3 regions of the Desemzia sp. C1 genome follow, and region 1 is predicted to be linked to each of the others. Evidence: riboswitches for the same ligand, from Rfam matches in the RefSeq annotation. Region 1 holds a riboswitch; each other region holds the start of a gene.

What was found. Region 1 has a riboswitch for lysine ahead of LMF32_RS06055 (Na+/H+ antiporter NhaC family protein). Riboswitches for the same ligand answer to the same signal wherever they lie in the genome.
Region 2: another riboswitch for lysine. It lies ahead of LMF32_RS11035 (TIGR00366 family protein); the one in region 1 lies ahead of LMF32_RS06055 (Na+/H+ antiporter NhaC family protein).
Region 3: another riboswitch for lysine. It lies ahead of LMF32_RS03605 (diaminopimelate dehydrogenase); the one in region 1 lies ahead of LMF32_RS06055 (Na+/H+ antiporter NhaC family protein).

Annotation. Positions count from the first base shown of each region.
Region 1 is NZ_JAJIZP010000003.1:1,161,702-1,164,987, forward strand. It holds gene LMF32_RS06045 (DUF368 domain-containing protein) at 1-128, opposite strand, end outside; gene LMF32_RS06050 (hypothetical protein) at 322-1,011, shown strand; lysine riboswitch at 1,031-1,202, shown strand; gene LMF32_RS06055 (Na+/H+ antiporter NhaC family protein) at 1,297-3,012, shown strand; gene LMF32_RS06060 (biotin--[acetyl-CoA-carboxylase] ligase) at 3,169-3,286, shown strand, end outside.
Region 2 is NZ_JAJIZP010000003.1:2,184,847-2,188,132, forward strand. It holds gene LMF32_RS11035 (TIGR00366 family protein) at 1-1,343, opposite strand, end outside; lysine riboswitch at 1,494-1,641, opposite strand; gene LMF32_RS11040 (sensor histidine kinase) at 1,845-3,286, shown strand, end outside.
Region 3 is NZ_JAJIZP010000003.1:645,603-648,888, forward strand. It holds gene LMF32_RS03595 (MerR family transcriptional regulator) at 1-412, opposite strand, end outside; gene LMF32_RS03600 (GNAT family N-acetyltransferase) at 561-983, opposite strand; gene LMF32_RS03605 (diaminopimelate dehydrogenase) at 1,061-2,032, opposite strand; lysine riboswitch at 2,132-2,277, opposite strand; gene nrdD (anaerobic ribonucleoside-triphosphate reductase) at 2,495-3,286, shown strand, end outside.

The sequences.
Region 1 (3,286 bases):
TGCGTAATCGAATAAATCAAATCATCATAAATACCTAATGAGACCGCCATAGTCCCTCCACTAACACCTGGAATAATATTTGCTATTCCCATTAACATTCCTTTTAAAATCATCCATATATAACTCATCATCGATCTCCTTTATTTATGGTAAAATACATAAAACAATTGTACGGAAATCTCGAGTAGATAGCAATAATTCTTTCAAATTGCTGTTTTTTCAGAATTGGAAGTCAGAATTAGAATGATCACAGGAATAGGGTAGAAAAGGATACATGTGCTAAAATAAGATTTTAGAAATTATTTTGGAGGAGTTAACAGAGTGGATCATAAAAAGGAAGATCATACAGCTAAATGGAAAGATAGAGTAGGTCAAATCGTGTTAGTTTTGCTTGGTATATCTGTTATCTATGCTGTGTATATGTTGTTTACGGCCCCTTCAGGTGTGCCAGATAACGGATTTGAAAAAGTAAAGAGCGATTACGTACTGACATTATTGCAATGTTTAGTAGGTGTTATCGTGATGTTTATTCCGTCTGTTATTGAGAAAAAGTTTTTAGTGGATATTCCAGATGTGATGGAAATGCTTTATTTTGTGTTTTTGTTTTGTGCTATTTATTTGGGAGAAGTGAGAGATTTTTATTACCGCATTCCAAGCTGGGATCTGATTCTTCACATGTTTAGTGGAGCTATGCTGGGTGCATTAGGTTTTGTTTTGGTCAGTTTCTTCAATGATTCCGAAAAAGTGAATATGCAGTTAAGCCCAATTTTTGTCACTTTATTTGCTTTTTGTTTTGCGCTGGCAGCCGGAACGTTATGGGAAATATATGAATTTTTAGCTGATGGTCTTTTAGGGACGAATATGCAAAAATTTATTACAGCTGATAGAGAAGTGCTGGTTGGACGTGACGCTTTAGCAGATACGATGGAAGATTTGATTGTCGATGCATTGAGTTCTCTGGCAGTTTGTATTATAGGTTTTTTTACATTAAAAAAGAAAGTAAATCGTTAGAAAAATAACGCTGTCTAGGCAACTTGATTGCAACTAGTTCGTAAAGTCGTAGAGGTGGCACGATGAAATGACTTGAAAGGATGAATTGCCGAAGTTAACAGCGATGCCAATTGTTGTTTGCTGGGGGTAAGCAGAAAATGTTTATCACTGTCATAAATTTTTGCAAAAATTTGTGGAGGACTATTAACGAACGGATACATGACGTCTATTAGAGATAACATAATGCCTCGAGTTGAATAGAACTCAAGGCATTTTTTTGTGTCTAAAAGAAGGGGAGTTTAAAGGTTGAAGAAAAATATTTTGATCGGGATAGTCGTCATTGCTTTTGTGGCAATAACTTTAGCGACTGATTTTACAACAGGTGCAGATGGTGCAATCCAATTTGGGTGGTTTTCATTAGTTCCTCCAGTAGTGTCCATACTATTAGCATTTATAACCAAAAACGTTCTGATTTCATTATTTTTAGGAATCTTTGCAGGGGCTTTCGTTTTGCATTCTGTGGATGGTTCGATTTTCAGCGCAATCGTGCAGTCATTTTTAAGCATTGTGGAGTACAGTTTAACGTCACTTGCAGATCGATACAATGCAGGGATTATTTTACAAGTTTTAGTCATCGGAGGACTGATTGCCTTAATGACTAAAATGGGCGGGACAAAAGCTGTAGCAAATGCTTTAGCAAATAAAGCTAAAGGTCCTATCAGTGCTCAAGTGATATCTTGGATATTAGGGCTGCTGCTCTTTTTTGATGATTATGCTAATGCCTTAATCGTTGGACCCGTTATGCGACCGGTAACAGATGAAAAGAAAATTTCTCGTGAAAAATTGGCTTTCGTTGTTGATGCTACTGCAGCCCCTGTAGCAGGTATCGCATTGATTTCAACATGGGTAGGTTACGAAGTAGGGTTGATTCAAGATGGCTACGAAGCTATCGGACAAAACGTAAATGCGTATAGTATTTTCTTAGAAACGATCCCTTATCGCTTTTACAATATTCTAATGCTGTTGTTTGTGGTCTGTACAGCATTGTTTTTAAGAGAATTTGGCCCAATGTTGAAAGCCGAGAGAAGAGCTAGAAAATACGATGCAACGAATGAAGAAGAAATTGATCCTCATGCAATGTCCAGTGAGTTGGATGAAATGAAACCTGCTAAAGGGGTCAAATTAAGTATTTGGAATGCGATAGTGCCTGTTGGTACGCTGATCGTCACTTCTTTGATCGGTTTTTACTTTAATGGATACAACACTATTATGTCTGGCGAAGATGCAGCATTGATTGCGGACCTGAAAAACAGTCCATTTTCTTTTACAGGGATTCAAGAAGCGTTCGGTGCTTCTGATGCCAGTGTGGTTTTATTCCAAGCAGCCTTATTTGCTAGTATAGTGGCCATGGTGATGGGGGTACATCAAAAAGCCTTTACTTGGGGAGAAGCCGTTGATACTTGGATTGGCGGTATGAAGTCTCTAGTAGTTACAGGAGCGATCTTATTGATGGCGTGGTCTCTAAGTGCTTCGATCACTGATTTAGGTACTGCCCAATTTCTAGTCTCTTCATTGTCTGATACGATGCCGGCGTTCCTATTGCCATCGGTTATTTTTATCTCAGGCTCAGTCATTTCCTTTGCAACAGGAACCTCTTATGGAACGATGGGGATCTTGATGCCGTTAGCTATTCCATTAGCAGCTGGCTTATCTGGAGATCCGCAGTTTATTGTCCTTTCAGCTGGGGCTGTTTTGACAGGAGCAATATTTGGCGATCATTGTTCACCGATCTCAGATACAACAATCTTGTCTTCTATGGGAGCTAGTGTAAACCATATTGATCATGTGCAAACACAAACGCCTTATGCGCTTACGGTAGGAACCATATCCGTTCTATTCGGCTTCCTTCCAGCAGGTTTAGGTATGCCGATTTGGATTATTTTACCTATTTCCATCCTAGTAACCATCGGAGTTGTTTACTTTATTGGTAAACCCATAGAAGAACCAGTTACTCAAAAATAAAAACAGTCAAACTAGATAAAACAGTACAAGTACTATTCTAATGGAAACTTGTACTGTTTGTTTGTTTCATCATTGTTACCCTTGGTGAAAAAATGGTTGACATTCATTCTCTGAAAAGTAAACTAGAATCAGTAAATGAATGCAAGGAGTGTCAACATGACGACAAAAGAAAAGGTATTAATGTATTTGATCGAGCACAAAGGTGAAGTCATTTCAGGTCAGGAATTAGCTGACAAATTAGCTATCTCAAGAACTTCTATTTGGAAAGCAATCA
Region 2 (3,286 bases), 1.0 Mb from region 1:
AACCAAATCAACATCAATTTACCAATGAATTTCAACCAAACATCATAAGATACTTTAGCGATGGATAATTGAGCCATCAATACACCAGAAGTTGGGATAATCGAATCCATAAAACCATCACCGAATTGGAACGCTAAAACAGCAGTTTGACGTGTAATACCCAATGTATCCGCTAATGGAATCATTACTGGCATAGTAGCTGCTGCTTGTCCGCTTCCAGACGGAATAAAGAAGTTGATCACGATTTGAGTGATGTACATTCCAACGACTGCTAATGAATCCGGTAGAGAACTGATCAAATGAGACAAATAGTTGATCAATGTGTCAATGATCAATCCATCTTCCATAACCACTAAGATTGAACGAGCGATCCCTACAACTAATCCAGCGAAGACCATTTCTTTCGCTCCAACGACAAATGATTCTGCGATGTCGCTTGGAGACATTCTTGAAATCAATCCAGTTAAAATACCCATTCCAAGGAAAACTGAACCAATCTCGACAATAAACCAGCCGTATTGGAATACACCGTAACCAATAATGGCAAAACCGCCAATAAATACAATCAATGTAGCTAAATGTCTTTTAGTGAAAGCAGGAAGATTTTCAAAATCGATTCCTCCAGCAGTCACATGGGTACCTGCTTTGCAGTCATACAACAAGCTTGTTTCTGGATTTTTCTTTACTTTCTCTGCGTAACGCATCAAGAATACAGATGTAGCTACCCATAGAGAAAGAAGAATAATAATTCTAAAGCCGACTCCAGAAAACAACGGCAATTCAGCAATTTCTTGAGCAACTCCTACAGAGAAAGGATTCATGAATCCGGCGAAAAATCCGATGGCTGCTCCTAAAGAAATAATCGATACACCGACTAAGGCGTCATAACCTAGAGCCAATGCTAAGGCTACACCGATTGGGATAAATACAATCGTTTCTTCTGAAAGCCCCATTGTAGAGCCCAACACACCAAAGACTAATAGTAAAATCGGAATGACCCATTTTTCTTTTCCTTGCAGTCTTTTAACCAATAAGTTGATTCCAGAGCTGATCATACCTGAATCTGTGATCAATTGGAATGCTCCTCCTACGATGAATAAGAAGAAAATGATGTCAGCTGTCTCCGTCATTCCTTTTGGAACGGATTTTAATACATCAAAAAATCCTTGTGGGTTCGATTCAACGATAGTGTAAGAATCAGGAATAACCACTGTCCGTCCGTCAACTTCAGCACGTTCAAATTGACCGGCCGGTAAAACATATGTCATGATCGCCATAACGATCGTAAAAGAAAGTAGTGTCACGAATGTATGTGGAATTCGTGATTTTTTTTGTTGCAACATAATAATAAGTCCTCCTAGTATTTTATCGAAATCAATACTATTCATTAAAATGCTTTTGAAGAGGCAGCAGAAAAAGTAAAAAAAATACACAAAAAAGCTATGAGCAAAAGGGCCCATAGCTTTATTTATACTAGACTATACCTTCTGCCCACAACATGAAGAGCGCTCCTATAGCAAATTTGGGCAATTTGCTTAGGCAGTGCTACGCTTATTCAGCGCAGCCCCAGTACATTAGCACTTCGGCGATAATTCCTTTCAGATACTCTTACTCTTAATTACCGCGACCTCTACATCACATTGAATAATATTCAGTTCATCAACAGTTACAAACTATACATCATCCTTAAAAAGATTGCAATCTTTTGGAAAGGTTTCTAATAAAAGCCTTCGTTTTCCCCCGATTTTAATAAATTGATGCATAAAAATACCATTATTTTTTTCAGAAATGGTGTAGACTAAGAGTAGAAAATAGTTTTTGTCTACTTTACTGGAGGAGTGCTTATGCTGTCATTATTTATCCTACTGCTTGAAAGAAGCGGTTTGATTATCTTATTAGCTTACCTGTTGATCAATATTTCTTACTTCAAAACAGCTTTAGCCAACCGAAAAGATTTGTCTGTTAAAATCAAATTAATCATGGTTTTTGGTGTGTTTGCATTGATCTCAAATTACACAGGAGTCGAGATCAACAAAGATCAACTGATCATGAACCAATTTGTCACTCAATTATCTGCAGACTCGGCTCTTGCGAACACACGGGTATTGACGATCGGTGTCTCCGGATTGATCGGGGGCCCACTCGTTGGGACGATTGTAGGACTGATATCTGCAGTAGTCCGCTACTTCCAAGGAGGAGGAAACGTGCATATTTACGTTATTTCATCCTTATTGATCGGATTGTTTTCAGGCCATTTCGGTGGACGCTTTGTTAAAAAAGGAAACTATCCATCTGCCGTTGACGGGATAAAAATCGGCTTTTTGATGGAGTTGGTTCAAATGCTGTGTATCTTACTATTAGGCAGTTCATTCGCCGAGTCGTGGGAGCTGGTTCGTTTTATCGCCTTGCCGATGTTATTGACCAACAGTATTGGTACAGCAGTTTTCTTATCCATTATCGACACGACTTTAAAGCAGGAAGAACAGACAAAAGCTGTCCAAACGCACGATGTGTTGCAATTAACGAATCAGACACTGCCTTATTTCCGTTCTGGGTTAAACGAAGAATCGTGTGAAAAAGCTGCAAAAACCATTAAAGAATGGATGAAAGTAGACGCTGTCAGTATCACCAATCAAGATCGAATTTTAGCTCATGTCGGAGCAGCCAGTGATCACCATATTCCATCTACCGAGATCATCACGGATCTGTCTAAGCAAGTGTTGAGTTCGGGCAAACTAAGAGAAGCGCATTCGCGCCAGGAAATCGGCTGCAATCGTTCTGACTGTCCTTTAGCAGCGGCTATTGTGATTCCTTTGCAGTCAAAAAATAAAACAGTCGGCACGTTAAAATTGTATTTTACGGATCCGTCAAAACTAACTTTTGTGGAACGACAGTTAGCAGAAGGACTAGGCAATATCTTTTCTCAACAAATCGAATTGGGTGAAATAGAAGAACAAAGCAAACTCTTACAAGATGCGGAGATAAAATCTTTGCAGTCTCAAGTCAATCCGCATTTTTTCTTCAATTCAATCAATACGATCTCAGCCTTGATCCGTATAGATAGCGAAAAAGCTCGAACACTCCTGATTCAGTTGAGCAATTTTTTCCGATCCAATTTAACCGGGGCAAGAACCAATATGATTCCTTTAACCAAAGAACTGCAGCAAGTAGAAGCTTTTCAAACATTAGAGGAAGCTCGCTTCCCAGGGCGGTATAAATTAACGATCGACTACGACAAAGAACTGGAACAAACCTTGTTACCGCCTTTCTTGATTCAAGTGTTGGT
Region 3 (3,286 bases), 520 kb from region 1:
CATGAGCCATTTCCCATAACTGTTCGATGTCTTTCTCTTCTACAGAACCAGCTTGAAATTGCGCTACATGCTCATCATAAGTAGCAATCTTATGGATCAGCAAATCCCGTGCCTGTTCCATCTCAACAATACGAGCTTCTATCTGTTGGAGTTGATTAGAAAGAATTTCTTTCTGCGCTTTTGAAACGTCTTCGGTAGATTGAGCTAATGTTGCAAATTCAATCATCGATTCGATAGATAACCCTGCTTTACGTAAACTTTTTGCTAAAAAAATCCAATTCAAATCCATTGTCGTATAATTCCGATACCCATTTTTATCCCTTTTGACAGGCGGAATGACACCGACTCTTTCATAATACCTTAACGTATCTATCGATAACTCAAACATCTTTGCTGCACTTTTAATGTTCATCTTTCAACCTCCTAAACATTCATACTAACTAGTATTATAAACTATGGAGTTTACTCCATACCAACAAATATAAATGGTTGATGAAATGAAAAAAAGCAATCTCTTTGGTCACTACAAGAGATTGCTTTTTAACTACTGTAACTAACGCTCACATTCCATCGTATCTTCGGTCTTTCACGAAAGCGGCTGCTTCTAGATCCTCTGCCATTTTAAATCCTTGGCGTTTGTAGAAAGAAATAGTACTTTCTGTTCGATCCGTTAACAGCAGATTTTGATTGACCTTAGGATACTTGTTGAGTACTCGATCAAGCAGCTCGCCGCCAATTCCTTGGTGTTGAAAATCGGGTTTCACCAATAGATCTTGTACAAATAAAATCGTCTCTTTATCAGTAATATACCTAACTAATCCAATCAATTCCTGTTCTTTATACGCAGTGATTATAAAAGAATTTCGGATGCCTCTTAACAGTTTTTCCATGTCTTTCGTATAAGCGGACCACCCCACTGAATCGTATAAAGCATGAACAGCTTTTTCCGGCAGATGTTGGTTTTCTTTAAAGATAATTGTCATGTTGTTTTCTCCTCTGATTTTATTTTTTCTTAATAATCAGTAGAAGATTTCATACAGCAACGTCATTTAAGCCCTCCTTAAAGCAGTTCTTTCCGCAACTCTGCTCCTGATTTTGGAGAAAGATACGCTGGTGCGATATCAAAAACCGTTTTGGCGCCGTATTGTTTTTCTTGTGCTAAACGATAGGCTGCTCGAGCATAAGCAATAGCTGCAGCTGCAGTGAATTGAGGATTGCTGTCCAAATCTAAGCTGAATTCATAAACAGCCATATTCGCTTCATCAGTATACCCTCGACGAATCACACGTCCGCCATGCGGCATCCCTGTATGCTGCTGGTAGAACTCTGCTTCATTTATAAAATGAACTTCTGATTCGTATTCTGCAAAATAATCTTTCATCGTTTGGATGTCTTTTGTGATGCCTTCTTTATCTGCACCTTCTTCAGGCACAATATAGCACACTCGTTTATGAGAAGAGGTTTTTGTGTAAGAAACTTCTTTCCCTTCTTTGATTTCCGTGATCAAATCGTCATTAGGAAGAGTATATTGTACCCCTAATTTAACACCCGCTACTCGTCTGATAGCGTCACTGTGCCCTTGGCTGACCCCTTTGCCCCAGAACGTATATGTTTCTCCTTTGGGCAATACAGATTCCGCTACCAATCGATTCAATGAAAACAAACCAGGATCCCATCCAGTCGCAATCACTCCTACTGTCTGATTGGTTAGTGCTGTTTCATTGATACTGTCAAAGTGAGCCGGTATTTCAGCATGATTGTCGTAGCTGTTTACTGTGTGGAAATTCTGTTGCAGTACAGGAGCTTGGACAGGAATATCCGACTTCGATCCTCCACATAGAATCAAGACATCGATCTTATCTTTAAAATCAGTGATTTCGTCCAACTGATAAACTGCTGCATTACTCGGCACTTGTGCAGGATCTCTTCGTGTGAAGACACCTGTTAGTTCCATATCCGGGTTCAAGGCCAACTCCGTCTCTACCCCTTTTCCTAAATTACCATACCCTACAATACCAATTTTGATCGCCATCGTGTTTCCCCTTTCCAAATCCCTTATTGAATAATTGTTCATGAAAATAAACAAAAAATCATGAGCAAAAGGCACCCATGATTTTCTCCTTCTGCCCTCAATATAAGCAGTTCTTCGCATTTGAGATGGGCATCTCAAAGTTGACAGTACCATACTTATTTAATATGATCCCAATGCTTTCTAGCATTTCGGCGACTGCACCTTTCGACAAGCTACTCTTTACAACCGCGACCTCTATCTTATATCGACTATTCTGTTTAATTTTCTTAACCCTAACACACGGTTTTTTAGAAATCAACTCATTCCTGTGGAGCGGAATGTGGCAACCAACAGATACTTACTAAAACACAACATGTAGTATTTAAGTAATTAAAAAAGTTATACATATGGTGTTTTTTTAGTTGTTATTTATTTTTTTAGCGGTAAAATAAAGAATAGATCATATAGAAAGCAGGAAGTCATATGTCACCACATCAAAAAAATGCAGTCTTACATAACCCTTTAACTGTCCAAAAAAATGACGGTCATTTAGAACCGTATCAATCTTCTAAATTGAAACGTTCGCTTTTAAAAGCTGCCCGTTTGGCGGACACTACAGAGTTATCCGATTTTAATGCTCTCGATTTGCTTAATGAAATAGAAAATTCTCTTTATTTTGAAGAAGAGGAAGTTGTTTCAACACTTTATTTAGATAGTCTTGTGAAAAAAGTTCTATCATTAAAAGGGTATCAAGCAACTTTAGAACACTACCAAGAATTCCAATCGAGTAAGCAACGTTCCCGCCATCAAAACCGAGATATCGATTATATGATTACTAAATTGTTGGCAAAAGATAAGACAGTAGTCAACGAAAACGCCAATAAAGACAGCAATGTATTCAACACCCAGCGCGATTTGACCGCCGGAATAGTGGCAAAAACGATTGGTATACGTTTATTGCCTAAATCGGTTGCCAATGCCCACGAAAAAGGCGACATCCATTATCATGATTTGGATTACACACCCTACTCTCCTTTAAGCAACTGCTGCTTGATCGACTTTGAGAATATGTTCGCTCAAGGGTTCAAAATAGGGAATGCTGAAGTAGAAAGTCCTCGTTCTATCCAAACAGCAGCTGCCCAAACGGCTCAGATCATTGCAAATGTGGCTTCCAGTCAATACGGCGGCTGCAGCTTTGACCGGATCGATGAAGTGTTGGCTCCCTATGCACAACTCAATCATCAAAAGCATCAATCAGAAGCTGAAAAATGGATC